One region of the Nocardioides sp. QY071 genome, then DNA from elsewhere that is predicted to be linked to it. Evidence: predicted binding sites of a transcription regulator. Region 1 holds the regulator's gene; each other region holds the start of a gene.
The links. The regulator LexA, encoded in region 1, represses DNA repair genes until DNA is damaged. The targets are predictions, from matches to a motif close to TCGAACANNTGTTCGA.
Positions count from the first base shown of each region.

Region 1 (10,413 bases):
GCCAGGTTGCACGAGGAGTTGTCGAGCGACATGTACTCCGAGCACGGGTTGGACGCGGTGATCCGGCCGGTCTCGGGGTTGGTGTGCCAGTCGTTGATCGTGTCGTCGTACTGCAGGCCCGGGTCGGCGCAGGCCCAGGCGGCCTCGCTGATCTTGCGGAACAGGCTGCGCGCGTCGACGGTCTCGATGACCTCGCCGGTCATCCGCGAGCGCAGGCCGAACTCGCCACCGTTCTCGACCGCACGCATGAACTCGTCGTTGACGCGCACCGAGTTGTTGGCGTTCTGGTACTGGACCGAGGTGATGTCCTTGCCGCCGAGGTCCATGTCGTAGCCGGCGTCGCGCAGGGCGCGGATCTTGTCCTCCTCGCGCCACTTGGTCTCGACGAACTCCTCGATGTCGGGGTGGTCGACGTCGAGCACGACCATCTTGGCCGCACGGCGCGTGGCGCCGCCCGACTTGATGGTGCCGGCCGAGGCGTCGGCGCCGCGCATGAAGGAGACCGGGCCGGACGCGGTGCCGCCGCTGCTGAGGAGCTCCTTGGAGGAGCGGATCCGGGAAAGGTTCAGGCCGGCGCCGGAGCCGCCCTTGAAGATGAAGCCCTCCTCCTTGTACCAGTTGAGGATCGAGTCCATCGAGTCGTCGACCGAGAGGATGAAGCAGGCCGAGACCTGCTGGGGAGCGGTCGTGCCGACGTTGAACCAGACCGGGGAGTTGAAGGAGAAGTACTGGTTGGCCAGCAGCCAGGTCAGCTCGTGCTCGAAGACCTCCGCGTCCGCCGCGCTCGCGAAGTAGCCGTGCTCCCGCCCCGCCTTGACGTACGTCGACACGACCCGGTCGATGAGCTGCTTGAGGCCGCGCTCCCGCTCGGGCGTGCCGACGGCGCCGCGGAAGTACTTGGTGGTGACGATCGTGGAGGCGTTGAGCGACCAGAAGTCGGGGAACTCGACCCCGAGCTGCTCGAAGACGGTCTCGCCGGTCTTCCAGTTGGTCTGGACGACGTCGCGCCGCTCCCAGGTGATCTCGTCGTACGGGTGCACGCCCTCGGTGCTGAAGATCCGCTGGATCTTGAGTCCGTTCTTGGCGTAGCGGGCCGTCTCACTGGGCGTCTGGCTGCGGGCCGTCTCGGTCATGGCTCTCCTGGTCTCCTCTGTCGGCGTGCGGTGCGGGTGTCAAGCGGGGGCGTCGGCAATGCGGCAGGAGCGGCGGGCTCCTGCGGACAACGGGACGTGCGAACGGGAAAGGGGAGGGGGTGGCCCGGCAGGCAGCTTCCCCACTACCTGCCGGGCGTCTGTGGTCAGCCCGTCGCGACGGGCCGGGCTCCCTCGGACTGCAGCTGGCGCTCGGCCCGCATCAGGGAGATCTCGTTCTCGAAGTCGGCGGCCGAGTCGAAGCCGCGGTAGACGGAGGCGAAGCGGAGATAGGCGACCTCGTCGAGACGACGCAGCGGCGGGAGGATCGCCAGGCCCACCTCGTGGGCCGCGATCTCCGGACTGCCGGCCAGCCGGAGCTGGTCCTCGACCTCCTGGCCCAGCCGGGCCAGGTCGTCCTCGTCCACCGGGCGACCCTTGCAGGCCTTGCGGACGCCGGCGACGGCCTTCTGGCGGGTGAACGGCTCGGTCGCGCCGGAGCGCTTGAGCACGGTCAGCTGCATGGCCTCGACGGTCGTGAACCGCTTCTCACAGCTCGGCGACTGGCAGACCCGGCGGCGCCGGATCGAGCAGCCGTCGTCGGAGACGCGGGAGTCGAGGACCTTGGTGTCGTGGTGCTTGCAATACGGACAGTGCATGGGTCCCCCTCCTCCCGAGGCTACGAGCTGTGGACAACTCCCCCGCCTGTGGAAAAAGGTGGGGCGAACTGTGCGTTTCCGCTCCGGTCCTGTGGGTGACGATGGGTCGCCCTGTGGACTAGATGTGGAGAACTACATCGTTGTAACTACTAGATGTAGTGGTAACCGTACGCCTCGGCCACCAGCGATGCAAGCGCGGGTCGCCGCGAGTTCGCGAGCGGGTCGACCCGGACGACGTTTGCGCAGGTCACCGCCCACAAAGGCCTCCGGACGAGGACTTCCGGACCGGCGTTTCGCGGCCGCCCGACGGCCCGCCGGGACCTCCCGGAAGCGGTGGAGGGCGCGTTGGCTGAGCATTCCACCCACCCATCAGCAACAATGACCGCCGTGACGGGTGGCAAGCGGGCTGGCGATCGGGCGAAGGCGAAGTTCCGTCCCGCCCTGTTGCTGATCGCCGCCGGCGGCACCGTCTCGATCGTGGCCTGGGGGTACCTCGTGGTCGCCGCCATCGACTTCGGCGCGACCGCGCGCCACGACGGCAAGGCGAGCGCGTGGGCGTTCATGGCCGTGGCCTCGCTGGGCGCCATGCTCTGCCTGTTCCTCACCTTCATGCTGGCCATCCGCCTCTCGCGCGCCCTCGGCATGAGCTCGCACCACCACGAGCCGCGCCCCAAGCGCGACCCCGCCACGCCCAAGGGCGGCAAGCGCGCGGCTCGCTGAGCGCGCGACTCACGCACGCGCGAAGGGCGGGATCCGGTTCGGTCGGATCCCGCCCTTCTCATTCCCCAGGCCAATACAGGCCCCATCTCCGCTGGGGTCGAGGCAGCGAAGAAGTCTGGTGGTGCGACTAGTGCGTCGGCACGCGCAGCTCCTGGCCGACGTAGACCATGCTGCCGTCGAGCGTGTTGAGCTGCTGGATGGTCTCCATCATGTCGCGCACGTCGTCGCCCGAGGTCGCGGCGGCGTCGCTGGCGATGTCCCACAGGGTGTCGCCGGGGCCGACGGTCACGAGCTGGACCTGCGGCGCGCCGCCGTCCTGGCGGGTTGCGGCCGAGCCGGCGGCCAGCCAGATCGCCGCGAGGACGACGGCGGTCAGGGCAAGCAGGAAGACGACCGCGCGGCCGCGTCGGGTCAGCCGGACCTGGCCGCGGGCGGCCGGACGGGTGGCCGGACGGGTGGCGGGGCGGGTGGCGGGACGCGTGGTGGCGCGAGCCGGGGCGACACGCGGCGCAAGGGTGATGGTGCTCATGGGATTGACCTCCGGGGGAAGTGGACGGCCCCAGTTGTATCGAGGGGGTCCGACGGAAGGTGTTCGATCAGGCGTTCGATCGAACATGTGTACGAGATTAGATCAGGTGTTCGAAGATTTCCAGCACCGTTCGAAAGTTCGTTCGACCGGCGTGTCGCGACACGCGGTTCGAACAGATGTTTGAAACCGGGGGCCGGATTCGGTTAGCGTCGTCACACGGGCCCGGTCGATCCGGACCACACCACGCGATCTGATCTGGAGGGCGACCATGGCTGAGCGCAAGGGCACCCAGCGCAAGGGCGACGGCAAGGCGAGCAGCGTCACTGAGCTGCCCGACGGACCGGCCGACGCGACCGGGCTGACCCCGCGCCAGCAGCGGGTCCTGGCCCACATCAAGGACAGCATCGAGAAGCGCGGCTACCCGCCGAGCATGCGCGAGATCGGCCAGGCGGTCGGCCTCACCAGCACCTCCAGCGTCGCCCACCAGCTGCGCACCCTGGAGGAGAAGGGCTTCCTGAAGCGCGACCCCAACCGGCCCCGCGCCCTCGAGGTGTTCCTGCCCGAGGTGATGGCGGCGCGACGCGCGATGGGCACCGCCGAGGAGACGACGTACGACGAGACCGGGATCGGCGACGCCGCGCCGGTGCCGGCCAACGTCCCGGTCGTGGGCCGGATCGCGGCCGGTGGCCCGATCCTCGCCGAGGAGCGGGTCGAGGACGTCTTCCCGCTGCCTCGTCAGCTCGTCGGCGACGGACAGCTGTTCCTGCTCGAGGTCAGCGGCGAGTCGATGATCGAGGCCGCGATCTGCGACGGCGACTACGTCGTGATCCGCCAGCAGCCCACCGCTGAGAACGGCGAGATCGTGGCGGCCATGATCGACGGCGAGGCCACGGTCAAGACGTTCCAGCGCAAGGGCGGCCAGGTCTGGCTGCTCCCCCACAACCCCGCGTTCGAGCCCATCGACGGCACCAACGCGACCATCCTCGGCAAGGTGACGGCGGTTCTCCGGCGGGTGTGAGGTTTGCCTGACCGGGCGGTGACATAGGGTCTGCATGTCCTGTCGCCATCTCCGAAGGCCGGTCCTGATGTCTCGTCGCAGCCACTTCCCCTTCCTCGGGCTGCTGTCCGCGCTGCTCGCAGCCCTGCTCACCGTGTCCGTCCTCGGCGGCACCGCACGGGCGGACGACACCGATCCGGCCGCTGATCCGGCTGCGCCGGGCGCCGCCGTCCCGGTCGACATCGACGACGACGTCGCCCAAGCGACCGCGGAGCAGGCGCTCGAGACGGTGCAGGACATCGTCGAGGCCGCCCCGAACGCCGCGCCGACCGACGCCACGACCGGCGCCGACCTGACCATGGCGCTGCGCGACCTCGCGCTCACCCGCGACGACCTGCCGACGAGCCTGCAGGACGACGCCGCGCGGCTGCTCGCCCGCCCCGGCACCGGCTACCGGCCGCCGCCGGGCTCCGGCGGCATCGAGTGCACCAACGGCTCGGGGCTGCCCTGCTACACCGCGCCCGAGGCGGCGCCGACCTGCGGCAGCGGCATCTGCGTCCACTACGTCCAGGGCGCCTACTCGCCGAGCACGGGCTCGGACGCCCCCGCGCCCAACTACCCCGCGGCCGTGCTCAACGTGATGAAGAACGTCGCGAGCCGCTACGTCGCCTCGGGCTACCGCACGCCGGTCAGCGACGGCAACGAGTTCGACGTCTACCTCGCCGACCTCGGCAAGCGCGGCCTCTACGGCTACTGCACGACCGACCAGCGGGTCGGGGGCCACGTGACGGCGGCCGCGTACTGCGTCCTCGACAACGACTACGCCGAGTTCGGCCCGGTGCCCGGCCCCCTCGGCAACCTGCAGGTGACCGCGGCGCACGAGTACTTCCACGCCGTCCAGTTCGCCTATGACGTCAACGAGGACACCTGGCTGCTCGAGGCGACCGCGACCTGGGCCGAGGACGAGGTCTACCCGGCGATCAACGACAACCTGCAGTACCTCAAGGGCGGTCCCCTGGGTCAGCCGGCGCAGCCGCTGGACCACCGCAAGGGCCTGGCTCCCTACGGCGCGTGGATCTTCTTCAAGTACCTCAGCGAGCACTTCCCGGCCGTCAACGGCCCCGGCGGCATGCCGACCATCGTGCGCGACATCTGGGACCTGGCGGCCGGCCCGGCCAACTCGCGGCAGGCGATCAACGCCGCACTAGCGGCGCGCGGCACCGACCTGCGCACCCAGTTCGGCTGGTTCGCGGCGGCCAACCGCCGCCCGGCGCTGAACTACGCCGAGGGTGGGGCCTACCCGCGGGCCAGGCTGTGGCGCGGCGTGAAGCTGTCCGGCTCGCGGCGCTCGGTCTCCGACTCGGTCGAGCTGCGGCACCTCGCCTCGCGGACCATCCGCTTCAAGTCGAAGTTCCGTGGCAAGGCCCACCTGCGCGTCCACGTGGACGGCCCCAAGCGCAAGAAGGGCGGCTACGTCCTGGTCACGATCAAGAAGAAGGGCCAGGCGCCGCTCACCAAGATGGTCAAGATCAACCGCAAGGGCGACAAGACCAAGCGCTACGAGTTCGGCAAGAAGGTGCAGTGGATCGAGATCACCTTCGCCAACGCCGGCAAGAAGGACGCGACGGCGAAGGTCAGCGCCACCGCGCGCTGACGCCCCGCTGACACCACGAAGGTCGTGGGTCAGGCCCGGCCGCTGAGGCGGCCCAGGGCCTGGCGCACGACCTTCGGGTCGTTCGTGGGCCACATCGGGGGCAGGCTGGCCTTGAGGAACGAGCCGTAGCGGGCGGTCGCCAGCCGCGGATCGAGTACGGCGACCACGCCACGGTCGCTCGTCGTGCGGATCAGGCGCCCGGCGCCCTGCGCGAGCAGCAGCGCGGCGTGGGTCGCGGCGACCTGCATGAAGCCGTTGCCGCCCGCCTGGTCGGCGGCCTTCTGCCGCGCGCTCATCAGCGGGTCGTCGGGCCGCGGGAACGGGATCCGGTCGATGATCACCAGCTGGCAGGTGTCGCCGGGGACGTCGAGGCCCTGCCACAGGCCGAGGGTGCCGAACAGGCAGGTGTGCGGGTCCTCCAGGAACTGGCGGGCCAGCTCGGGCAGCTGTGCCTCTCCCTGGGCGAGGGTGGTCAGGTGCGGCAGCGCCTTGCGGACGTGCTCGGCGGCGGCCTCCGCGGCCCGGCGGCTGGAGAACAGCCCGAGGGTGCGGCCGTCGGCCTGGTCGACCAGCTCGGTGATCTCGTCGAGCTGGGCCGGCCCGAGGCCGTCGCGGCCGGGCGGGGGCAGGTGGCGGGCGACGTACAGGATGCCCTGCTTGGCGTAGTCGAACGGGCTGCCGACGTCGAGGCCGCGCCACGGCTGGGCGTCGTCGGGCCACTCCTGGCGCGGCGCCTCGGGCGCGACCCGCTCGGACGGCTTGAGGCCGACCGAGCCGGCGACCGTCGCGAAGTCGCCGCCGAGCATGAGGGTCGCCGAGGTGAGCACGACGGTGTTGTCGGAGAGCAGCTTGTCGCGCATCTGGGCCCAGACCTGGAGCGGCGCGATGCAGAGGATCGGCGGGATCCGGTCGGTGCCCTCGGTGCGCCACAGCACGTCGGCCTCGGAGTTGGCGGCCATCCGCTCGGCGGTCGTGAGGACCTCCTGGACCATGCCCTTGGCCTGGGTCATCGCGGCGTCGGGCTCGCTGCCGGACTCCGCCTTCGGGAAGGCGCCCACGCAGGCGCGGGCGGCGTCGCGGACCAGCACCAGCGCGTCGGCGAGCGCCTCGGGGACCTGCTCGAAGCGACCGGCCGGGGCGTCGGTGACCGCGGCGCGCAGCGCGTCGGCGGCGTCGGCGAGGTCCTCGGCCTCCTCCCCCTCGACGTGGCGGATGCTGCGCCGTGCCGCGCGCTCGACCTCGGCGGCCCACAGCTCGTCGGTGGCGGCCTGGGTGACCCGGGCGGCGAGCTCGTGGGCCTCGTCGATCACGACGGCGTCGTAGTCCGGGATCATCGGGATCCCCTCGACGGCGTCGATGGCGAGCAGCGAGTGGTTGGTGACGATGAGGTGCGACTTCTGCGCCTTCTCCTTGGCGCGCTCGGCGAAGCACTCCTCGCCGAACGGGCACTTGGCGGCGCCGAGGCACTCACGCGCGGAGACGCTGACCTGGCGCCACTCCTTGTCCGTGTGGCGCGGCGCGTCGTCGCGCTCCCCGGTCTTGCGGTCCTCGGCGGCCTTCTCGGCCCACTCGCGCAGCTCGAGGACCTTGCGGCCCATCGCGCCCATGGCGTCCTCGGCCTGGATCAGCTGGCCCTGGTCGTCGGGCGCGCCCTCGCGCACGCGGTGCAGGCAGGCGTAGTTGGAGCGCCCCTTGAGCACGGCGTACGACGCGTCGACGCCCGGAACCGTGCCGACGGCCTTGACCAGGCGCGGCAGGTCGCGCTCGACCAGCTGGTGCTGCAGCGCGAGTGTGGCGGTCGCGATCACGACCCGCTGGTCGTGGAGAAGAGCGGGGACGAGGTAGCCGAGGGACTTGCCGGTGCCGGTGCCGGCCTGGACGAGGAGGTGCTCCCTGTCGGCGAACGCGTCGGCGACGGCCTCGGCCATGGCGACCTGGCCCGCACGCTCCTGGCCGCCGAGCGCGGCCACCGCCGTCGCGAGCAGGTCGCGGACCGGCGAGGTCCGGTCGGCAGCGGTGGTGGTCACCGGAGAACCCTAGAGGGTGGGGCCGACGTTCCTGCGCGCCCCTCCACAGCTCGCCCGCGGTCATCGGAACGGGCCGTCGCGGATCACCCCGAGGACCGCGTCGACGGTGTTCCCGTGCGGGTCGGTGTCGGCCAGCCACCAGGTCGCGCCTGCCGCCTCGAAGGCGGCCAGGTCGGCCGAGGCGGGCAGCGCCACCGCGACGTCGTACGGCGCCGCGACGGTGCCGGCCTCGGTCCGCAGCTCCCGGATCCGGTCGACGGCACCGGCGAGCTGGTCGGGGTGCTCGAGGTTGACCGGGACGAACCCGTCGTGGCGCGCGGCGCGGACCAGCGGGCGCCTGTTGCCGGGGAAGCCGGCCGTCCAGACCGGGACCGTGCCGTGGACCGGCCGCGGGAGGAACCGGACACCGTCGATGGTGCCGCCCGGGCCGTGGTGGTGGACCTCCTCCCCGCTCCACGCCTGCCGCAGGACGCCGAGCGCGTCGTCGAGCAGGACGGCGCGGCGGCGGTCGTCGGCCTCCTCCCCGAAGCGCGAGAACTCCTCGCCGAACCGGTCGCTCCCGAGGCCCGCGCCGAGGACCAGCCGGCCGCCGCTGAGCCGGTCGAGGGTCGCGGTCTGCCGCGCCACGACCTGCGGCCGGCGTCGCGAGAGCGGGGTGACCATCGGGCCGAGCCGCAGCCTGGTGGTCGCCGCGGCGACGGCGGCCAGCGTCGTCCACGGGTCGGCGACCGCTTGCACCGGCTCCTGCCAGCGCACGTGGTCCCAGACGAAGAAGCCGTCCCAGCCGTGCTCCTCGGCCGCCACCGCCAGCCGTACGACGGCCGCCGGGTCCGCGAGGTCGTCGAAGAGGGGCAGCCACACCGCCGAGCGCAGCGCGGTCACGACGTGTGCTCCACCAGCTCGGCGACGAACCGGTCCCAGGCGGGCTCGAGGACGTCGTGCCCGGAGCCGGGCAGCACGACCAGCCGGGCGCCGGGGATCTCGTCGCGCAGAGCCTCGCCGTGGGCGGGTGGGAAGACCGGGTCGAGCTCGCCCTGGACGACGAGGGTCGGGACCCGCAGGTCGCTCCACCCGCCGCCACGCGGTCCGGCGAAGTCCATCGCGAAGTGGTTGACCAGGGTGGCGCGCAGGTCCCGGGTGCGGGCGACGTCGGCGGTGGCGATCGCCCGGGTCGCATCGGCGTCGAAGTGCGGTGAGCCGCCGGCGTACGCGCGGAACGCCTCGACGAGGTAGGCCACGACGGCGGCGGGGTCGCCGGGGTCGGGGTCCGGCGGGAGGTCCGCGGAGCCCATCGGCAGCTCGCCGGTGGTGGTGCTGACCAGGGTCAGCGAGCGGACCCGGTCCGGGTGGTCGACGCCGAGGACGAGGACCACCCCGCCGGACATCGAGCGGCCGACGACGTGGGCCTGATCGATGCCGAGGGCGTCGAGGAGGGCGACGGCGTCGGCGGCCAGGTCGCGCAGGCCGTAGCCGGGCTCGCCGGCGGGGAAGCTGGTGGAGCGGCCGGTGTCTCGCTGGTCGTAGCGGATGACGTAGCGGCCCGCGGCGGCGATCCGCCGGCACAGCGCGTCCTCCCACCACAGCATCGAGGCGCAGGCGCCGTGGACGAGCAGGACGGCTGGGTCGGCCGGGTCGCCGAAGGTCTCGGCGACGAGGGTGATGCCGTTGCAGTGGTGCGTGGTCTCGGTCATGACAGTGACGCTAGGTGCGCCGCATCATCGTGAAAAGCGATGCTTTTCGATCGAGATGATCGTTGCTTACGATGATCGCGTGTACGAGCTACGGCACCTGCGGGCCCTCGACGCGATCGCGGTCGAGGGGACCTTCGCCCGCGCCGCCCAGCGGCTCGGCTACACCCAGTCCACCCTGAGCCAGCAGGTCGCGGCGCTCGAGCGGTCGGTCGGCGGCGCGGTGTTCGACCGGCCCGGCGGCCCGCGGCCCGTGCGGCTGACCCCGCTCGGGCGGGTGGTGCTCGCCTCGGCACGCGAGGTGCTCGGGGTCGTGGGCGAGGCCGAGGAGTCGGTCAGCCGCTTCCACGCCGGCGACGGCCGGGTCGACATCGGCACCTTCCAGACGGTCACCAACGTGCTGCTCCCGCCGCTCGTGCAGCGGCTGCGGGCGGCCCACCCCGGCTGCGACATCCGGCTGGTCGAGGACGAGGCGGCCGTGCCGGACCTCGGCGATCTCGACGTCCTGTTCTTCGACCGGCCCGGACCCGACGACGTCGACAGCACGCTGCTGCTCGAGGACGAGCACGTCCTCGTCGCACCGCCGGACGCCTTCCCCGGCGGTCCGGTGGCGCTGGACCTGCTGCACGAGGCGCCCATGGTCGCGCTCCCGTCGATCTGCGACCAGCGCGAGGTCGAGGACCACCTGGCCGGGCGCGGCATCGCACCGCACGTCGTGTTCCGCACCGCCGACAACCAGGCGGTCACCTCCATGGTCCGCGCCGGCCTGGGCTGCGCGGTGATGCCGGTGCTCTCCCTCGGCTGGCCGGAGCGGCCGCGCGGCGTCGCGCTGCACCCGCTCGCACCCGCACTACCGCCACGCCGGGTCTACGCGCTCACTCGCGGCAGCCTCTCGCCGCTGGCCGCCGAGGTGATCGCCCTCGCGACCCGGATCGCGCAGGAGGTCAGGGACGCGGGCGGGTGCGCTGGGTGAGCAGCGTCTCGACCCGCTCGGCGACGCGATCGCCGA
Region 1 is NZ_CP124681.1:4,451,487-4,461,899, forward strand. Features, by position in the region: gene QI633_RS21460 (vitamin B12-dependent ribonucleotide reductase) at 1-1,133, opposite strand, end outside; gene nrdR (transcriptional regulator NrdR) at 1,298-1,789, opposite strand; gene QI633_RS21470 (hypothetical protein) at 2,177-2,509, shown strand; gene QI633_RS21475 (LysM peptidoglycan-binding domain-containing protein) at 2,637-3,038, opposite strand; gene lexA (transcriptional repressor LexA) at 3,307-4,056, shown strand; gene QI633_RS21485 (MXAN_6640 family putative metalloprotease) at 4,124-5,689, shown strand; gene QI633_RS21490 (ATP-dependent DNA helicase) at 5,719-7,617, opposite strand; gene QI633_RS21495 (LLM class flavin-dependent oxidoreductase) at 7,777-8,598, opposite strand; gene QI633_RS21500 (alpha/beta hydrolase) at 8,595-9,407, opposite strand; gene QI633_RS21505 (LysR family transcriptional regulator) at 9,487-10,377, shown strand; gene QI633_RS21510 (SGNH/GDSL hydrolase family protein) at 10,349-10,413, opposite strand, start outside.

Region 2 (10,413 bases), 170 kb from region 1:
ACGCGGCGCACCCTCGCCGGGCTGACTCTGGCGGCGACCGACGCCGGCCTCGTCCACGGCGACGGGCCGCGTGTCGAGGGGCGCGCCATCGACCTGCTGCTCGTCTCGGCCGGACGCACGGTCGTCCTCGACGACCTCAGCGGGCCCGGGGTGGCGACGCTGCGCGAGCGGTTCGCGTGAGGCTCAGGCCTCCGCCGTCGCCTTGATCCCGCTCAGCGTCTGCCGCATCCCGTCGCGCAGCGACGCGGTGAACACGTCCATCCCGCCCAGGAACCCCTCGGTCAGCTCGCGGGACAGCTCGGAGATGCCGTCGGGCGTGGACCGGCGTTGGGTGAGCACGGTGCCGGCGCCGTCGGGCGCGAGGTGGAAGGACCACACGGCCCAGTTCTCCTCGACCCGGAACGCGATCTCCTGTTCCGGCTCGAACCGCAGGATCCGTGCGTGGGTGGTCCACTCCAGCTCGCCGTGCTGGTTGCGGTTGGTGAACGCGACGCCCTCGCCGGGCTCGCCGCCGTCCTTGATCCGGGTGGAGGTGACCTGCGGGCTCCACTCGGCCATCCGGCGTACGTCACTGACGAGTGCCCACACCGTGGCGGGCGGGGCGTCGATCCCGATCGAGTCCTCGAGCTGGTCCATGCCTTCGGACGGTAGCCGCGATCGATCTTTACGTCCAGTCGGACGTATAGTCTTCCCATGACCCACGACGGACGACGGGCCCGGGGCGACGCGACCCGGCGACGGGCGGCGCGGTGCGCGGCCGACATCGCCACGACGCACGGCCTCGACTCGATCTCCGTCGGCGGCCTCGCGTCCGCGACCGGGCTGAGCAAGAGCGGCATCCTCACCGTCTTCGGAACCCGCGAGGCGATCCAGGTCGCCGCCGTCGCCGAGGCCCGCCGGGTGTACGTCGACACGGTGATCGCGCCCGTCTGGGGAGCCGCGCCCGGGCGGGACCGGCTGGCCGCGCTGCTCGACGCCTGGGTCGACTACCAGCGCGCCGGCGTCTTCCCCGGCGGGTGCTTCGTGGCGGCGACCTCAGCGGAGTACGGACACCGCGACGGTCCGGTCGCCGCCGCCGTGCGCGCCCTCAAGCGGGAGTGGCTCGAGCTGCTCGAGGGCGAGCTCCGGGCCGCGGGTGTCGCGGACCCGGCCGAAGGAGCGTTCCGGATCGACGCCTACCTGGTCGCCGCCAACACCCGGCGCCAGCTCTTCGGCGACGACACCGCGCTCGGGACCGCGCGTCGGCTCGCCCTGGCGGTGGTCGGGTCAGGCTGAGCGCGACGAGCCCTCGTGGGCCCGTCGTACCAGCTCGACCACGGAGACGCCGCGCTCCACCGGCGAGGTCCGCTCCTGCCGGTCCAGCCACATCGCGGCGTCGAGCGCATCGGTGGCGAGCCGGCGCAGCGCGTCGGCGCCGAGCTCGCCGTCATCCTCGTCCGGCTCGGCGATCGTGGCGGTGAACGAGCTCGTCACGCCCTCCAGCCACCAGGTGCGCAGCAGGCCGAAGGTCGGGCCCTCGTGCAGCAGCGTGCCCGGGTCGTCCTCGGCGTGCTCGCCCGGCGTCGTCACGCACCACGCCGGGCAGTCCGGCCGCTCGTCCGCCTCCATCTCCCTGCCATCGGCGCACCGGCCGTCCGAATGAGGAATCGGCTCGCGCGGAGGCCGGTCGCGGACGGATACTTCCGTCATGCCGTCGACCAGTCAGCTCGCCGCCTTCGCGATCGCCTCGTTCCTGTTCATCCAGGTCCCGGGCCCGAGCCTGCTGTTCACCATCGGCCGCGCGCTCACGGTCGGTCGCCGCGACGCGCTCCTGTCGGTGGTGGGCAACGCCCTCGGCCTGCTGGCGCAGGTCGTGCTCGTCGCGGTGGGCCTCGGTGCTGTGGTGGCGGCCTCGGCGACGGCCTTCACGCTGCTCAAGCTCGCCGGCGCGGCGTACGTCGTCTACCTCGGCGTGCGCGCGATCCTCCACCGCGCCGACGCCCGCGCCGCCCTCGAGGCGGTCGGCCTCGGCGCGGAGGCGGCGCCGAGCAGTGGGCTCGCGTCGGTGCGGACCGGCTTCGTCGTCGGCGCGACCAACCCCAAGACGATCGTGTTCTTCGTGGCCTTCCTGCCGCAGTTCATCGACGGCGGGGCACCGGCCGCGCCGCAGCTGGTGCTGCTCGGCCTGCTGTTCGGCGTGATGGCGGTCTGCTCCGACGGTTGCTGGGCGCTGCTGGCCGCCCGGGCCAGGGACTGGTTCGCCCGCAAGCCGAAGCGCCTCGACTCCCTCGGCGCCGCCGGCGGCGTGATGATGGTCGGCCTCGGGATCACCCTCGCGACCGCCGAGAGTCACTAGGACGGCGGTCGGTCGGCGGGCTCAGGCGGCGTAGTCGTCGGCGAGGACGATCGCGTCCTGGGCGTGGAGCTGGTACTCGGCTCGGGTGATCGCGGTGGTGCCGCCGCCGGTGACGAGGCGGTAGAGGCCGTGGGGTGTGCCCCAGATCCACTTGCCGGGTCCGAGCTGCATCACCGTGAATCCGGGCACGTGGGTCTTGGCTCGGTGGTGGTGTCGGGCGAGTGGGGTGTCGTTGTGATCGCCGGTCTGGCCGGGTGGTCCGTGCTTGTCGTACGACACCGTGTGGTCGTGGTCCGGTGGGCGGCCGTGCTTGACGAACAGGCCGGTGGCGTGGGGGAACACGTCCCCGATCGTGCGTAGCTGGGTGCGGTGCTTGACGTCGGTGGGGTGTTCGTAGCCGTTGACCGAACGGCCGGTGTGGAGGTCGATGACGGGCTGCACGGTGATGGTGGCGTGCCGGTGCAGGAGGTTGCGGACCTGGGTGAGGAGCCTGGGGCCGAGGTTCTCGATGCGGGCGAGGGGTCCGAGGGCGCCGGTGTCGGTGAGGGAGATGTGGACGATGAGTTCGGCGGTCGGGCTGCGGGGGTCTCGTGACGGTTGCTGCGCAACCTCCTCGACCTCCGAGGTGTCGTTGATGTCGTGGAGGAAGGCGAGGACGGCGGCGGGGTCGGCGAGCATCGCGAACGCCTCGGCCCGCCAGTGGTCCATCGACAGTGGTTCGGCGCCCTCGGGGACGTCGGCGTGCTCGGCGAGGGCGGCAGCGAGGTCGTCGACCGTGTGCTGGTGGGCGAGGGCGTCGGCTTCGTCGAGCCGGGCGAACACCGTCCCGATACCGGCAGTGTTGACCGCATCGTTGTCGTCGACCTGGGAGCCCGGGCGAGGCTTGGGGTACCAGACACCCTTGCCCTTCTGGTTCTTCTCGATCCGGGCCTGGTGAGCGGCGGGGTCGGCCTCGATCACCTTGGCCTCCGCGATGGCGAGGATCCGGCTGGGTGCCTGATCCAACGCGGCAGCGACGGCCTCATCCACGATCCTGATCTGGTGGCGGTCGAGGGTGCGGGACATCCGTGCGACCCGACGCACCACCCACGCCTCGCAGCGTCCCTCACGGACGCCGGCCCAGGTCTGCGGGAGGCGGTGGCGCAGGTCGAACGCGTCGGCCAGGGCGCCGCGGGTCGAGAGCACGTGCTCGTGACGGGCGATCGCCATCTCCACCAGTGCGAGGTCGGCGACCTCCGGGGTCCCGTCCCCGCCCAGGGTGATGAGCCGCGGTCCGCCGTACCGGACCGGGACCGCGCCGGGCTCGGCCTGCGGATCACCGGAGTGGAGGTCGGCCCAGGCGAGCAGCAGTTCCAGCTGCTGGACCTCGTGGAGCCGGTGGATCCGGACGCCGTCGTCGGCCGCGTGGAGCAGCTGCTCCGGCGTGGCATCCGAGAGGTCCGAGATCATGCGTCGATTCTATCGCACACATGTTCGAATGACGAGGCCTGCCGGGGACTTTCTCCTTGTTTCTAGGGGTTTTCGACCGCGCGCGGACCGCAAGACGACCGCAGGACCCGGCTCCTACGGACCGTCCTCGTTGCTGCGCGTTTCCGTGCTGTTCCGGCTACGTACCCGAGGCCCGGGGACAGTTCGCGCCGATGGCCGCGGTGGTTTCGAGGCTTGTCGCTGGCGCTCCTCGCACCTCAACCACCGGACAAGGGTTGGTTGCGGTGGTCTCGTGACGGTCGCTGCGCGACCTCCTCGACCTCCTCGACCTCCGGGCGCGAACCGACGCCCGACCGCGGAACCCGACCACCTCCCGACCTTCTTCGTCGCTGCCTTTCGGAACGTAACCGGCTACGCATCCGAAGCCCGCGGACAGTTCGCGCAATGGTCCAGTGGTTTCGAGGCTCGTCGCTGGCGCTCCTCGCACCTCAACCGTCGGACGAGATTGGTTGCGGTGGTCTCGTGACGGTCGCTGCGCGACCTCCTCGACCTCCGGGCGCGGACCGTAGCCCGACCGCAGAACCCAGCCACCGCCTGACGTTCTTCGTCGCTGCCTTTCGGAACGCGACCCGCTACGCACCCGAAGCCCGCGGACAGTTCGCGCCGATGGCCCGGTGGTTTCGAGGCTCGTCGCTGGCGCTCCTCGCACCTCAACCGCCGGGGTCGCGCAACCCGCCCCTTCCCGGTGGCTCCATGACCTAACGTTGGCAGTGATGAGCACGGATCCGGCTCCAGGGCCGGGCGCAGCCGTCACGGTCAACGGAGCCGCCCGGGCGCTCCTCGGCGCCCAGCCGCCGCTCACCGCGCTCGACTGGCTGCGCGGCCAGGGGCTCACCGGTGCCAAGGAGGGGTGCGCCGAGGGGGAGTGTGGCGCCTGCGCCGTCCTGCTCGCGAAGCCCGGGATCGACGCGCCGACCGAGTGGACCGCGATCAACGCCTGCCTGGTGCCGGCCGCCGCGCTCGCCGGGCAGGAGGTCGTCACCGCCGAGGGCCTCGGTACGCCGGACGCGCTGCACCCCGTCCAGCACGAGATGGCCGTCCGGGGCGGCTCGCAGTGCGGCTACTGCACGCCGGGATTCGTGTGCAGCATGGCCGCCGAGTACTACCGGCCGGGCCGCGCCTCCTTCGACCACCACGCCCTGTCCGGCAACCTGTGCCGCTGCACCGGCTACCGCCCGATCGTCGACGCCGCGGAGGCGCTGGGCGCCCCGGCGGCCGATGACCCCCTCGCTGTCCGTACGACGACCGCGCCACCACCCGTCCCACAGCACCGCGTCGCGGGCTGGGTCCGCCCCGCGACCCTCGACGAGGCACTGAGCCTCCTCGCCGAGCCCGGCGCGGTCGCCGTCGCGGGCTCGACCGACCTTGGCGTCGAGGCCAACCTCCGCGGCTCCCGCCCGGGCCTGCTGGTCGCCATCGACCGGCTCGACGAGCTGCGCGGCCTGAGCGTCGCCGATGGCGTGGTCGAGATCGGCTCGGCCGTCACGCTCAGCGAGGCCGAGCGCCGGCTGGAGGGCCGGATTCCCCTGCTGGACGCGGTGTTCCCGCAGTTCGCGTCCCGGCTGATCCGCAACGGCGCGACCATCGGCGGCAACCTCGGCACCGGCTCACCCATCGGCGACCTGCCGCCCGCGCTGCTCGCCCTCGACGCCGATCTCGTGATGGTCGGCCGCGACGGGGAGCGCACGGTCCCGCTCACCGACTTCTTCACCGGCTACCGCCGGTCGGTGCGGCAGCCCGGGGAGCTGATCGCCCGGATCCGGGTGCCGCTCCCGCTCGCCACGACCACCGCCTTCCACAAGATCGCCAAGCGCCGCTTCGACGACATCTCCTCGGTGGCCGTGGCCTTCGCGCTCGACATCGAGGCGGGCACCGTGCGCAGGGCGGCGATCGGGCTCGGCGGAGTGGCGGCCACCCCGATCCGCGCGACCGCTGCCGAGCGGGCCCTCGTCGGCCGCGCCTGGACTCCCGACGGCATCGCCCCGGCCGCGACAGCGCTGGCCGAGGCCGGCACGCCGCTCGACGACCACCGCGCGAGTGCCGCCTACCGCACGGCGATGCTCGGCCAGGCGCTCCCGCGACTGCTCGCCGAGACGACCGAGGGGGTGCGGTCATGAGCGTCGGCGAGGCGCGCCCCCACGAGGCCGCGGCCCTCCACGTCACCGGCCGCGCGCTCTACACCGACGACCTCGCCCTGCGCGCGCCCGGCGTCCTGCACGCCCACCCGGTCCAGGCGCCCCACGCGCACGCCCGGATCACGCACCTCGACCCGCGGCCGGCGTACCGGATCCCCGGTGTGGTGCGGGTCCTGACCGCGGCCGACGTCCCCGGCGTCAACGACTCCGGCACCAAGCACGACGAGCCGCTGTTCCCCGACGAGGTGATGTTCCACGGCCAGGCGGTCGCGTGGGTGCTCGGCGAGACGCTCGAGGCCGCCCGCCTCGGCGCGGAGTCCGTCGACGTGTCGTACGACGACCTGCCGTCCCTCGTCACGCTCGCCGACGCCATCGCCGCCGGCTCGTTCCAGGGCGCGCGGCCGACCATGGAGCGCGGCGACGTCGAGGCCGGACTCGCTGCCAGCACGCGGGTCTTCGAGGGCGTGACCGAGCTCGCCGGCCAGGAGCACTTCTACCTCGAGACACATGCGTCCTTCGCCCAGGTCGACGACGACGGCCAGGTGTTCGTGCAAGCCAGCACCCAGCACCCCACCGAGACCCAGGAGATCGTCGCCCACGTGCTCGGCCTGGCCAGCCACCAGGTGACCGTGCAGTGCCTGCGGATGGGCGGCGGGTTCGGCGGCAAGGAGATGCAACCCCACGGGTACGCCGCCGTCGCGGCCCTCGGCGCCACCCTCACCGGCCGCCCGGTGCGGGTGCGGCTCACCCGCCAGCAGGACATGACCATGAGCGGCAAGAGGCACGGCTTCCACGCCACGTGGAGGGTCGGCTTCGACGACGACGGCCGGCTGCAGGCGCTCGACGCGACGCTCACCTCCGACGGCGGCTGGAGCCTCGACCTCTCCGAGCCCGTGCTCTCGCGGGCGCTGTGCCACATCGACAACGCGTACTGGGTCCCGCACGTCCGGGTCGCCGGCCGGATCGCCCGCACTCACACCACCTCCCAGACCGCGTTCCGCGGCTTCGGCGGCCCCCAGGGGATGCTCGTCATCGAGGACGTCCTCGGTCGGTGCGCGCCCCTGCTCGGCCTGGCGCCCGAGGAGCTGCGCCGCCGCAACTTCTACGTCGAGGGCCAGGCCACCCCGTACGGACAGCCGGTGCGGCACGCCGAGCGCCTCGACCGCGCCTGGCAGCAGGTCCTCGACACCAGTGAGTACGCCGTGCGACGCAAGGAGGTCGAGCGTCACAACGCCGGGAGCCCCCATTCCAAGCGGGGTCTGGCGATCACGCCGGTGAAGTTCGGCATCTCGTTCAACTTCACGTCCTTCAACCAGGCGGGCGCCCTCGTGCACGTCTACAAGGACGGCTCGGTGCTGATCAACCACGGCGGCACCGAGATGGGCCAAGGGCTCCACACGAAGATGCTGCAGGTCGCCGCCACCGCGCTCGACCTGCCGGTCGAGCGCGTCCGGCTCGCACCGACCCGCACCGACAAGGTGCCCAACACCTCGGCCACCGCTGCCAGCTCCGGCGCGGACCTCAACGGCGCCGCGGTCAAGGACGCCTGCGACCAGATCCTGGCGCGGATCGCTCCCGTGCGGGCCCGCCTCGGCGAGGACGCGTCCTGGCAGGACGTCGTGCGGACGGCCTACCTCGACCGGGTCCAGCTCTGGGCCGCCGGCTTCTACCGCACCGAGGGCCTGTCCTGGGACGCGACCACGATGACCGGTCACCCGTTCAAGTACTTCGCCTACGGTGTCGCCGCCGCCGAGGTCGAGGTCGACGGATTCACCGGTGCGTACGCCGTGCGCCGGGTCGACATCGTCCACGACGTCGGCGACAGCCTCTCCCCGCTGGTCGACCTCGGCCAGGTCGAGGGCGGGTTCCTGCAGGGCGTGGGCTGGCTGACCCTCGAGGACCTGCGCTGGGACAGTTCGGACGGCCCCCATCGGGGGAGGCTCGCGACGCAGTCCGCGTCGACGTACAAGCTGCCGAGCCTGTCCGAGCTCCCTGCCGACCTGCGGGTCGCGCTGCTCGAACGGGCCACCGAGGACGGCGTGGTCTACGGCTCCAAGGCCGTCGGTGAGCCGCCGCTGATGCTCGCGTTCTCCGTGCGCGAGGCGCTGCGCGACGCGGTCGCCGCCTTCGGGGTTTCGACAGGCTCAACCAGCAGGTCGGTCGAGCTGGCCTCCCCGGCGACACCCGAGGCGGTCTGGTGGGCGATCGAGCGGGTCAGGAGCTGAGCATGGACTGGCTGCGCGCGCTCCAGCACCTCCGCGCCACGCGGACCCCGGGCGTGATCGTGACGATCGCGGAGGTCCGCGGCCACGCCCCGCGCGCGGCCGGCGCCAAGCTGGTCGTGGCGGCCGACCGGACGTGGGGGAGCATCGGCGGCGGGAACCTCGAGGAGACCGCCGTACGACGGGCGCGGGTGCTGCTGCGCGACGCTGCCACCTGCGCGACCACGCAGACGCACGACCTCTCCGACCGGGCGCCGACGGAGCACGGCGTGCAGTGCTGCGGCGGGCAGGTGAGGCTCCTCTACGAGCCCGTGCCGGTCCGGAGATCGGTCGCGGTCTTCGGGATGGGCCACGTCGGGCTCGAGCTGGCCCTGCTGCTCAGCCGCCACGACCTCGAGCTGCACCTCGTCGACTCCCGCGCCGACCAGCTCGCCGACGACCGCCTGGCCCCCGTGCTCACCGGGCCGGCCGACGTACGGGTGCACCGGGTGCCCGTGCTGCCCGAGCTCGTCGTCGCTGACCTGCCCGTCGGCACCGATGTCCTCGTCCTCACCCACGACCACGCGGAGGACCTCGCCCTGCTCGACGCGCTGCTCCGCTCCGACGTACCCGGCTCGATCGGGCTGATCGGCTCCAGCGCCAAGTGGACCCGCTTCCGGGCCCGGCTCGCCGGGCTCGGCCACGACGCGACCGCCATCGCCCGCGTGCACACGCCGATCGGCGACCCGGCGGTGAGCGGCAAAAAGCCGGCCCGGATCGCGCTGGCGGTTGCTGTGGAGTTGCTCACGACCAGCGGCGCCGCGCGTTTGGAGGCGTGAGCGACAGGTTAGGTTCAACAGCGTTGAGATGGCTTGCTGAGAACGCGGGCCGCCCCGTCGCGCGTAAGGACCCGGCCCCGCCATGAGCTACCCCCCGCCGCCCCCGCCCCCGCATGCCCAGACCTGGGCGGCGCCGTCCGGCCCCCCGCCGAAGCGCAGCCGCACCGGACTGACCATCGCGCTGCTGGCGGTCGGGCTGGTGCTGGTCCTGGGCGTGATCGGCATCGTCGCCCTCGTCGTCCGCGGTGACGACTCCGACGGCTCGGGCGACTCGGCCGGCGACGCCGGTGGCGCGCACGAGGCGTCGTGCGAGGTCTACACGGACGTGGTGCTGAGCAGCGAGATCTGGGCGGCCACCGAGTTCGACCCCGACAAGGTGCAGGAGCTGTACGACGCGGCGCTCGCCGACATCACCGACGACGACGTCGCGGCGCTGGTGGAGCAGGAGGCCACCGTCAAGGTCTCCTACTATCGGGCGCTTCGGGAGTGGAAGCAGGCCGCCGAGGATGCGCTGAGCCGGGGCGAGTACCCCGAGACCACCCTGCCGGACGATCTCACGGCCCAGCACACCGAGATCCAGGACGCGCAGCGCGCTGTTCTCGAGGAGTGCCAGGACACCTTCCCCGACCGGGGGAACCAGCCGGTACCGAAGATCACGGCGCCGACCCTCAACACGCCCAGCTGGATGGACGAGGAGTGATGGAGTGATGTCGGCTCCCCACCCGCCGGGCTGGCCCGCCCCGGCTCCGCGACGTCGCTTCCCCTGGCTTGCCGTCCTCGGCTCGCTCGGTCTCGTGATCGTCCTGGTCGTCGGTCTCACCGTGGTGCTGGTGCTCGGCGACGACGGCGAGGAGCGGGAGGACCGGAAGAGCCGGTCGGAGGCGCTGCGGGAGCGGCTGCTCGAGGACTCCCGTGCCGAGCTCCCGACGACCGCCGACGTCGAAAGTGCGGTACCGGGCTACGACTACTCGATGGCCGTCACCGGTGTCGGCACCGATGCCGACCTGAGCATCGCGGCGACCTACGACGCCGACGCCAAGGATCCCTGGCAGGGCGACCCCGGCAAGATCGAGGTGTACGCCGACGCGGCGCTGACCAAGCCGGTGCCGGTCATGATCCTGCCGGACGTGACCTCCCCCGACGACGACCCGCACCTGGCCATCTCACCGGTGCGCCTTCAGCGGTCCCACATCACGCGCCGGGACGGCGAGGTGAAGGGCACGCTGGCCGACCTCGGCACGTTCTGGAACCTCAACCCGCACGTGTACGTCGTGCAGTACCTCACGCCCGACGGCACGAAGCGGCCGCGACCGCTCGTCACGCAGGTCGACTTCGTCTCCGAGGCCACCGCGCCGGCGCAGGTCACCTCGACGGTGACCCCCGACGGCGACGCGCTGCTGGAGTGGACCCCGGTC
Region 2 is NZ_CP124681.1:4,283,902-4,294,314, reverse strand. Features, by position in the region: gene QI633_RS20655 (maleylpyruvate isomerase family mycothiol-dependent enzyme) at 1-180, shown strand, start outside; gene QI633_RS20650 (SRPBCC family protein) at 184-636, opposite strand; gene QI633_RS20645 (TetR/AcrR family transcriptional regulator) at 694-1,275, shown strand; gene QI633_RS20640 (hypothetical protein) at 1,267-1,608, opposite strand; gene QI633_RS20635 (LysE family translocator) at 1,688-2,335, shown strand; gene QI633_RS20630 (DUF222 domain-containing protein) at 2,357-3,784, opposite strand; gene QI633_RS20625 (FAD binding domain-containing protein) at 4,537-5,940, shown strand; gene xdhB (xanthine dehydrogenase molybdopterin binding subunit) at 5,937-8,183, shown strand; gene xdhC (xanthine dehydrogenase accessory protein XdhC) at 8,186-8,998, shown strand; gene QI633_RS20610 (hypothetical protein) at 9,081-9,698, shown strand; gene QI633_RS20605 (transglutaminase domain-containing protein) at 9,706-10,413, shown strand, end outside.
Region 2: a site for LexA is predicted at 3,797-3,812, ahead of QI633_RS20630 (DUF222 domain-containing protein). Genes of this name have one in related genera too.

Region 3 (10,413 bases), 1.8 Mb from region 1:
GCGCCCGGCCATGCCGGACGTGGCCTGACCGGCGCGCGATCAGCAGTCAGGGTCCGCCGGGAAGGTCTGCTCGACGACCTGCCAGCCCGAGGGCGCCTGCTCGAGGGTGAAGATCAGCCAGGTCCGGGGCGCCCCGGTGCCGGTCGGCAGCCGGTTGCCGGCACTGTCGGTGACCACGACCGCGGACTGGTCGACACAGGCCCGGACCCGGACCCGGGAGCCCTTCCCCCGCACGACGGTGCGCAGGATCGTGGGTTCGCCGGTCACCGCCCAGCCATTCTCCTCGTACTCCGCTGCCTGCGCCAGCAGCGCCTCCCGGGCCGCGCCGACCACGGCGTCGTCGAGGATGGAAGGCGCCTCGGCCGGCGTGGCCAGGGCGTCGTTCAGCGAGGTGAGCGCCTTGCCGACCGCGTCGGTGGCGGCCGACGCCCTGGCCGCCGGGACGCCCTTGCGCTGGACCTGGGGCGCGCCGGGCGTGGCGGCGGTCGTGCCGCTGGGGGTGCCGGTCGCGGTGCCGGTCACACCCGCACTCGCGGTGGCCGTCGCGTCCGCGCCACCCGACGCCGGCTCCTTCTGGTCCGGCTCGTCCCCGCCCGAGCAGCCCGCGGCGACGACCGCGGTCGCCAGCACCCATCCCACCCAGGACGTGACCTGCCTCACCCTCGCACCGCTCCTTCTTCAACAACGTTGTGGACGACGCGGAGCGCCTGATCCGGCCAGACTCGTGCCCGCATGGGGCACACCTTCCCATGCCCGACACGTCAGGATCCCCCCGTTGCCCAACCTTCGCGTCCCTGTCGCGCTCCTCAGCAGCCTCGCTCTCGGGGCCGGCCTGGTCACCCTCGGCGCCCCGACGCCGGCACGCGCGGCCGTCGCGAGCCAGACGATCCCGGCGGCCCAGCTGGGCACCGCGCCCGAGACCGCGGCCGGCTCCTGCTGGGAGATCAAGCAGCAGCGGCCCAGTGCGCCGAACGGCGCCTATTGGCTGGTGACGCCTGCGATGTCCGAGCCGCTCCAGGTCTACTGCGACCAGACGACCGACGGGGGCGGCTGGGTGCTGGTCGGCAAGGGCCGCAACGGGTGGACGACCGACTACGACGGCCGCGACGCCGACACCGGCCTGCTCGACCCCGGCTACGCAGGCGGCGCGGACGCGCACCAGCTGTCCAGCGCGACCATCGACCAGCTGCTCGACGGCGGCCGGGTCGATGCCCTCGCCGACGGCATCCGGCTGCGCCGCGCCGCCAAGTCCGACGGCTCGAGCTGGCAGGAGACGCGCTTCAAGCTGGCCAGCCGCGACCGCTGGGTCTGGACCTTCGACGCCCGGCACCCACTGTCGTCGTCCACCATCGCCGGCACGACCAGGACCGGCGGCATCACGACGTCCTTCGGCTCCGACAGCACCTGGAAGTGGGTCGACACCCGCAGCCGCGAGGTGACCGGCTGGAGCTACGGCTTCAGCTACGGCACCAAGGCGATCGGATCCAGCTCGGACTCGTCGTACCTCTACTCCCCCACCAACGGTGGCAGCGCGCTGCCGGTGACCCAGGTCTACCTGCGGCCGCGGGTCACCTCGACCGGCTTCACCGCGATCCCCGACGGCGGTACGACGACCCTCGAGCAGCGCGCGCAGGCCTCGTCGCTCGCGGACTCCCTGACCTGGGGCGTCACCGGAACGGCGTCCACCCCCTCCGCCGAGGGCGACGTCGAGGTCCAGGCCTTCACCCAGTCAGGCGACCGGATGTTCGTCGCCGGCAACTTCCGCTACGTGACCTCCGACGACGGCAGCCAGTGGGAGCAGCCCTACCTCGCGGCCTTCGACGTCGCCACCGGCGCCTGGATCTCGTCGTTCCGCCCGACCTTCGACCAACAGGTCCGCACCCTGGCAACCCTGCCCGACGGCCGGATCGTGGCCGGCGGCCTGTTCAGCCAGGTCAACGGGCAGTCCGCATCGGCCATCGTCGCGCTCGACCCCCGGACCGGGGCCACCTCGACCGGCTTCTCGACCCAGATCGAGAACCGCATCACCGGTGGCGTCACCTCCGTGCGGTCCCTCGCCGTGGTCGGCGACGACCTGGTGATCGGCGGCAGCTTCACCCACGTGAAGAACGCCGCCCAGTCCGGCTGGAGCTACATGCGCAACCTGGCCCGGGTGCGGGTCTCCGACGGCTCGGCGTGGTCGGGCTGGAACCCGGAGCTGAACGGCACCGTCGCCAGCGTCGCGGGCTCGGACGACGACGCGCAGGTCTACGCGGTCGGCTTCTTCTCCCAGGCACGGGGCGCGGTCGCCGCGAAGCGGGCGGCCGCCGTGATGATGGCCGGCGACGGCGCGCTGGCCACGCCCGCGTGGAACCCGACCTGGAGCAACACCAACGACTACCAGCGCACCGTGGCGACCGGCCCCGGCCAGGTGTGGGTCGGCGGCTCGGAGCACAGCATGTTCGGCTTCTCGCCGGCCACCTTCGCCCGCAAGCGGACCACGATCTTCGACCCGCACGGCGACCTCCAGGCCCTCGCCCGCGACGGGGACGTCATGTACGCCGGGTGCCACTGCAACGCCAACACCTACACCGACGCCGTCACCTGGCCGCTCGACTCCACCCCCTGGAGCCAGGCCGACGCCATCCACTGGGCCGGCGCCTTCGACGCCAGCACCGGCGAGCGGATCCCCGGCTTCACGCCGACCTTCAAGTCCCGCCTCGGCAGCGGCATCTGGGCGATCACGACCGACACCAACGGCCGGGTCTGGATGGGCGGCGACATCGTCACCGCCTCCTCCGCGCGCAGCGCGAAGGACCCGTCCGGCGGGTTCGCCCGGTTCAGTCCGCGCGACGTCAGCGCGCCGTCGCGGCCCGGCGACCTCCGGGTCGTCAACCAGACCAGCGGCGCGGTGACCCTCGGCTGGAACGCCAGCAGCGACGCCGGGAAGGTGCGCTACCAGGTGCTGCGCGGCGACCGGCCGGTCGCCACCACGACCGCCACCAGCATCACGGTGCCCTTCGACGGCACCGCACGCTACTTCGTCCGCGCTGCCGACGCGGCCGGCAACGTCTCGGCCAGCACACCCGTCCTCACGGTGGCCCGGGTGAGCGAGCTCGTCGCGACCGATGCGACCTGGTCCTGGTGGTACCAGAGCACCCCTCCGGCCGACACCTGGGCGCAGCCGGCCTACGACGACAGCGCATGGCCCACGGGCTCGGCCGTGCTGGGCTGGGGCACCGCCTCGATCGCCACCCCGATCGACACCTTCCCCACCACCAAGGACCGCCCGCTGACGGCCTACTTCCGGCGTACCGTCGAGGTGGCCGAGCCCGCACAGCTGTCCTCGCTCAAGCTGATCGTGCTAGCCAACGACGGCGCGGCCGTCTACGTCAACGGGGTCGAGGTCGCCCGCAAGGGGCTGCCCGCCGGACCGCTGACCTCGACCACCTACGCCAGCGCCGCGATCCGCGACGCGGCGGCGCAGGCCGACCCGCTGGTGGTGGAGGTACCGTTGGCGCTCCTGCGGCCCGGCGCGAACGAGATCGCCGTCGAGACGCACCTCAACTACCGGGCCACACCGGACGTCACGTTCCGACTCCAGGCACTCGCGACGAGCGCAGGATGACCTCGCTGCTCCCGGCGCGGACATGGGAGGGTCTCCGGCCGATGCCCGTCGCTTCCCGTCGTCGCCGGGTGGCGGTCGGACTGTGCCTGCTCGCCGCCGTGGCCGCGGTCCTGGTGGCGCTGCGTCTCGACGAGACCGCCGCCCCCGTGAGTGCCCTCGAGGAAGGCGGCGCCGCTACGCCGTCGACCGGTTCCGCCGGCCCGACCCCCTCGGGTCCGCTCACCCTCGCCGACCTGCGGGAGGTGCCCGCGGCCAGCCGCGGCTGCCTCCTCGGCCGCCCCCGGGCGGCGATCCGGGCCGACCTGCCGCCGACCTCGGCACGCTGGCGCGAGGACCTCGACGAGGACTTCGACCGGCTCCGGCCGCGGATCTGGAACACCCGCGACGAGACCCGGCTCGACCACGACGTGGCCTACCTCCTGGGTCGCAATGTCGCCACCCGGCGGGGCCGGCTCGCGATCACGGCCCGCCAGGAGGCGGCCGGCGGGCGCAGCTTCACCTCCGGGTTCGTCGACACCGACGGTCGCTACTCGCTCCCCCCGACCTTCCAGGTCGCCGTACGTGCGAAGGCACCGTCGCGCCAGGGCCTGTGGGCTGCGCCGCTGTGGCTGCGCCCCACCGACCGCAGTGGCGGTGAGATCGACCTCGCCGAGACGACCCGCCGGCCCGGCGAGCCCGCCCGCGTCAGCCAGAGCATCCACAGCGCCTACGGCGCCGGGCACCGCGTCGCCGCCCGGCGCTTCGAGCTCGCGGGCCTCGGCGACCGCACCGGAACCGCCTGGCACGACTACGTCGTGCGCAAGACGCCCGGTCTGATCGTGATGTGGATCGACGGGCGCGTCTCCTCGGCCTTCTGCGCCGGGTCTCCCGCCTGGTACGAGGACTACTACGACGCCGGCAAGCGGTGGAGCCTGCGGATCAACCTGCAGGTCGGCGGCTGGGGCGGCACACCTCGCATCGGCGACGACTGGTCGGGCGGGCGGTCGACGCTCCTCGTCGACTCGGTGCGGACGTGGGTGCGGGCGCGGGGCTGACCGACGCCCATGATCTCGGTGGTTGAGGCGCGAGGAGCGCCAGCGACGAGCCTCGAAGCCACTGGGCTGGTCGCGCGGACTGTCTGTGGGCTTCGGTCGCATCGCCGGTTGCGTTCCGAAAGCGGCGACGAGGACGGTCGCCGGGGTGGCTGGGTTCCGCGGTCGGGCGACAGTTCACGGCCGGAGGACGAGGAGGTCGCGCAGCGACCGTCACGAGACCACCACAACCGACCTCGCCCGATGGTTGAGGTGCGAGGAGCGCCAGCGACGAGCCTCGAAACCACCCGGCTGGTCGCGCGGACTGTCTGTGGGCTTCGGTCGCATCGCCGGTTGCGTTCCGAAAGCGGCGACGAGGACGGTCGCCGGGGTGGCTGGGTTCCGCGGTCGGGCGACAGTTCACGGCCGGAGGACGACGAAGTCGTGCAGCGACCGTCACGAGACCACCACAACCGACTCGCGCGATGGTTGAGGTGCGAGGAGCGCCAGCGACGAGCCTCGAAACCACTGGGCTGGTCGCGCGAACTGTCCGCGGGCTTCGGGTACGTAGCCGGTTGCGTTCCGAAAGGCAGCGACGAGGAAGGTCGGGAGGTGGCCCGGTTCCGCGGTCGGCCTTCGGTCCGCGCGCGCGGCCGAAACCCCTAGAAACAAGGGAAAAGTCCGCAACAAGGCTCGCCATTCGAACATATGTGCGATAGAATCGAAGCATGATCTCGGACCTCTCCAACGCCACGCCGGAGCAGCTGCTCCACGCGGCCGAGGACAGTGTCCGGGAGGCCAGGCTTCTCGAGGTCCGCAAGCTGGAGCTGCTGCTCGCCTGGGCCGACCTGCACTCGGGTGACCCGCAGGCCGAGCCCGGTGCGGTACTGGTCCGGTACGGCGGTCCGCGGCTCATCACCCTGGGTGGGGACGGGACTCCGGAGGTCGCCGACCTCGCACTGGTGGAGATGGCGATCGCCCGGCACGAGCACGTGCTCGCGACCCGTGGCGCCCTGGCCGACGCGTTCGACCTGCGCCACCGCCTCCCGCAGACCTGGGCCGGGATCCGCGAGGGACGGTGCGAGGTGTGGGTGGTGCGGCGGGTCGCACGGATGTCCCGCACCCTCGACCGCCACCAAGTTTCGCTCGTCGACACCGCGGTGGCTGCTGCGTTGGACCAGGCACCGTCCAGGATCCTGACGATCGCCGAGGCCAAGGTGATCGAGGCCGACCCCGCCGCTCACCAGGCCCGGATCGACAAGAACCAGGCCCAGAAGGGTGTCTGGTACCCCAAGCCCCGGCCCGGCTCCCAGGTCGACGACAACGATGCGGTCAACACTGCCGGTATCGGGACGGTGTTCGCCCGGCTCGACGAAGCCGACGCCCTCGCCCACCAACACACGGTCGACGACCTCGCTGCTGCCCTCGCCGAGCACGCCGACGTCCCCGAGGGTGCGGAGCCGCTGGGCATGGATCACTGGCGGGCCGAAGCGTTCGCGATGCTCGCCGACCCGGCCGCCGTCCTCGCGTTCCTGAACGGCATCAACGACACCCCGGGCACCTCGGAGGTCGAGGAGGTTGCGCAGCAACCGTCACGAGACCCCCGCCGGTCCGCGGAGGTCGTCGTGCACGTCTCCCTGACCGACACCGGCGCCCTCGGACCCGTTGCGCGGGTCGAGGGCCTCGGCCCTCGGCTCCTCACCCAGGTGAGCGACCTCCTGGGTCGCCACACGACCATCAGAGTGCAGCCCGTCATCGATCTGCACACCGGCCGGTCGGTCAACGGCTACGAGCACCCCACCGACGTCAAACACCGCACCCAGCTACGCACGATCGGGGACGTGTTCCCCCACGCCACGAGCCTCTTCAACAAGAACGGCCGAGCCCCCGACCACGACCACACCACGCCGTACGACAAGCACGGACCACCCGGCCAGACCGGTGATCACAACGACACACCCCTCACCCGGCACCACCACCGCGCGAAGACCCACCACGGCTACACCGTGATGCAGCTCGGCCCCGACAAGTGGATCTGGGGCACACCCCACGGCCTCTACCGCCTCGTCACCGGCGGCGGCACCACCGCGATCACCCGAGCCGAGTACCAGCTCCACGCCGAGCACTCGCTCAGGTTCGACCTCGCCGCCTGACGATTCCCGCGAACTGGTCGAGGTGAAGGAACCGCCGACAGAGCCGCGCCGCGACGACGACACCCAGGCCGGTGATCACGAGCGCGACCACGAAGCCAGCCAGGCTCTGCCCGCCCACGACGATCCCGATCGCTGACGCCGGGCCGGCGACGAGCACGCCGACGCCGATGCCGGCACCGATCCGGCCGACGGACGGGCGGATACCCGTGAGCCGGCTGACCTGGACGGCCGAGAGCAGACCGTCGAGGGTCCAGCACAGCGCCCAGGTGGTGGCCGCGCCGGCGATGCCCCAGACGGGGATCAGGACCAGGTTGCAGGTGACGCTGGTGGCGACCACGACGACCTTGTTGGCCAGGGCGCGACCGCTGCGGCCGGTCATCAGCAGCAGCGACTGGAGGTTGCCGGCGGCCAGCAACGCGACGCCGCCCACGCAGAGCAGGACCATCGCGGTGCGGCCGCTGCCGAACTCCGGGCCCGGGATCGAGAGGACGAACGGCGCGAAACAGGCCAGCAGCACGTAGACCGGGACGCCGAAGAAGACGATCCAGGTCGAGGTGATCGCGTAGAGCCGGCCGGCCTCGGCGTTCTCCCCGGCGGCGAGCCTGGCGCTGAACTGCGGGGCGACCACGATCCGCAGCGCGGTCATCATGACCAGGCCGCCGGCCACGAAGCGGGAGGCGACGCCGTAGACGCCGGCGGCGGCGGGGCCGAGCAGCACGCCGACGAGGACCACGTCGAGCCAGCCCAGGGCCTGCTCGAGCAGTGTCGAGACGGTGCGGGGCAGGCCGAAGCCGAAGATCTGGCGGACCAGGGCACGGGTCGGGCGAGCGGTGCCGGGTCCGCCGAGCGCACGCTCGGCGCCGCGCAGCCGCCGGGCGAGCACCAGCACGGCGAGGCAGGCGCCGGGGACCAGCACCACCGCCCACCCGGTGGCCGCCGCGACCGCCGAGCCACCGAGGACGCCGATCAGCACGACGAGCACGGGCCGCAGGGCGGGTACGGCGATGTTGCCGATCAGGTTGAACGGGAGCACCCCGCCGAAGCCGCGGGTCGCAGCCAGCGCCGTCATCATCACGGCCCCGAACGGGAGCGCCCAGGCGACGGCCGAGAACGCGTCGTCGACCCGGGCGTCGCCGAGCACGGCGCCGTCGCCGAACGCGTCGACCGCCGACCAGGCGAGCGCCACGGCGGTGCCGCCGAGGGCGGCGACCGCCAGCAGCGTGGTGCAGGCCGCGCGCAGGTGGCCGGGGTCCTGGGTGCGCAGCCGGGGCAGCAGCCACACGGCCGTGGTGTCGGTGCCGACCCGCCCCAGCGCGAGGGCGAGCGTGGCCACTGCGATCACCTGCTGGACCACGCCGGCCCCCGTGGCACCGAACTGCCGGGCGAGGACCATGGTCAGGACGAAGCCCATCGCGGTGCTGGTGGCCGCGCCGGCCACGGTGACCACGCCGCCGCGGGCCGCCGAGCGGAGCTCGGCCCCGACCTCGGGCGGACCCGAGGCGCGGGTGGCCTCAGCGGTGGACATCGGCGCCGACCCGCGCAGGAGCGAGCGTGCGGGCGTGGGCGAGGAGCGCGGCCGCCTCGTCGCGGCGCAGCCAGGCGTCGTCCCAGCGCCCGTTGCCGACCGCGAGGGACAGGGCACGCTCGACCAGCGTGGCGACATACACCACCGGTACGACGACGGCGCCGGCGCGGGAGTGCCCGGCGGCGGTGAGCACGGGCGCGGCCCGGTCGAGGGCGGTGGCGATGAGGGCGCCGTCGTAGCGCGTGCCGGCCAGGGTCGCGCCGCCGGCGACCCAGTGGATCGCGTCCAGCCCGGCCACGGCGTCGAGCTCGGAGGACTCCCAGTCCCAGCACCACAGCCGGTCCTGCTCGTCGCGGGCGGAGTTCCACGCGGTGAAGTCGCCGTGCCAGCGCGCCGCGACGGGGACCTCCACGTCCGCGACCAGGGCGAGGAGGTCGTCGAGCGCGTCGACCAGCTCGGGGTCGGCACCGCCGGCGCGCAGCACGTCCAGGCGCAGTCGCAGGTCCTGGAGCTGTCCGGTCCGGGCGAGTACGTCGCGGCGCCCGACCGGGGCCGGTGCGAAGACCTCCTCTGCGGTCGGGAGCAGGTTCGGATCGGGGCGTCGGCTGGCGGCGGGCAGCGGCTCGGTCACGAGGTAGGGCCGGCCGAGCCAGCTGCCCTCGGCCAGCAGCCGCGGCGCCCGCACGGCGTCGGTGCCGCCGGCGAGGGCCCGCAGCGCGGCGGCCTCCCGGGCGACCGCGCCGGTGCTCGCCGGGTCCCAGGCGAACTTCGCGAAGCCCACGGCGACACCGGCGTCGTCGACCAGCTGCAGGGTCGCCTTCCGGTTGGAGCCGGTGCGCACCCCGATCGAGGCGTGGACCCGCGGCAGGCCGAGGTCGGCCGCGACCTGCTCGGTCGGCAGCGGCACGCGCCGTCCTGCGCCGACGCGCGCCTGGACCCGGACCTGTGGGAAGGGCAGTGGTACGCCGCGGGCGGCCAGCGACCCGAGCAGGCGACGCTGGACCCGGGTGCCTGGGTCGCGCAGCCGGCGGAAGTTGAGGAGCGATCCCGCGAGAACGCGGCGCTCGGCGGTGGGCAGCAGCATCGTGGCCGAGGCGATCGACGGCAGCGCCTGGTAGGTCTCGACGTCGGTCCAGCCCGGCGTGGCGCCGCGGCCGAGGTCGAGGCGCAGGTCGCCCGTGGCGAGCGCGGGCCCCCACAGCTGCTCGACGAGGTGCGCGACCGCGCCGAGGTCGGGCCCGGTCACCGCAGCGATCCCGGCGTGGTCCAGCCCAGGTCGCGGCCGAGGAACTCCTCCAGCGCGCGGTTGTGGGGCTCGAAGAACTCGGCGAGCTCGCGGCGGCAGGGCTGCGGCACCGACGACTTGGTCCGGCTGGCGTTGCGCGGTCGTACGTCGGGCAGCGCGTACTCGCGGACCCCGAGGAAGGCGCAGATCCGGTCGAAGACGGCCTGCACGTCGTCGTACATGTCCTCGCTGCGCAGCACGAGCAGCTGCTCGGCCGGAAACACCGAGAGCCAGTTCCGCAGCTGGGGCAGGTAGATGCCGCGGGCGCGGTAGGTGTACCAGTCGTGCGCGGTGCTGTGGTAGCCCGGATCGGCGAGCATCCGCTCGAGCTCGCCGGCGGTGCGTGCCTCCTCGGCGGCCAGGGCCTCGGCGAAGCCGAGCGGCTCGACGCCGTTCTCGGTGCGCTCCTGGTAGTGCGACCAGGCCCGCTCGACCGGGTCACGGACCAACGCGATCGCCTTCACCTGCGGGTAGGCCGCGTGCACCCGGTGCACGATCCGCGGGTCCCACAGGTAGTAGGGCGACGCCTCACCACCCAGCGGCCGCTCCCCCTCCCGGCGGGCCACCCGGGCCCGGTAGGCCTCGGTGTGGAAGTGCGAGCGGTACCAGCGCTCGCTGCGCCCGCCCGAGGCGAAGAAGTGGTCGGTGCTCTTGCGGCCGCGGGGCTGCGGGAACAGCCCGAGCAGCGAGGGGTGCTGCTGGAGGTAGTTGTACAGGGAGGTCGTGCCGCCGCGCTTCGTGCCGACCACGAGGAAGTCCGGGCCCGGTCGTGACGCGGAGGTCCCCAGGGCATAGCCGCGGGTGGTCAGGTTGGCGACGTCCTTCATCCAGCG
Region 3 is NZ_CP124681.1:2,614,747-2,625,159, reverse strand. Features, by position in the region: gene QI633_RS12580 (glycosyltransferase) at 1-28, shown strand, start outside; gene QI633_RS12575 (hypothetical protein) at 40-660, opposite strand; gene QI633_RS12570 (fibrinogen-like YCDxxxxGGGW domain-containing protein) at 776-3,607, shown strand; gene QI633_RS12565 (family 16 glycosylhydrolase) at 3,649-4,641, shown strand; gene QI633_RS12560 (DUF222 domain-containing protein) at 5,346-6,770, shown strand; gene QI633_RS12555 (oligosaccharide flippase family protein) at 6,748-8,295, opposite strand; gene QI633_RS12550 (hypothetical protein) at 8,282-9,541, opposite strand; gene QI633_RS12545 (sulfotransferase) at 9,538-10,413, opposite strand, start outside.
Region 3: a site for LexA is predicted at 5,318-5,333, ahead of QI633_RS12560 (DUF222 domain-containing protein). Genes of this name have one in related genera too.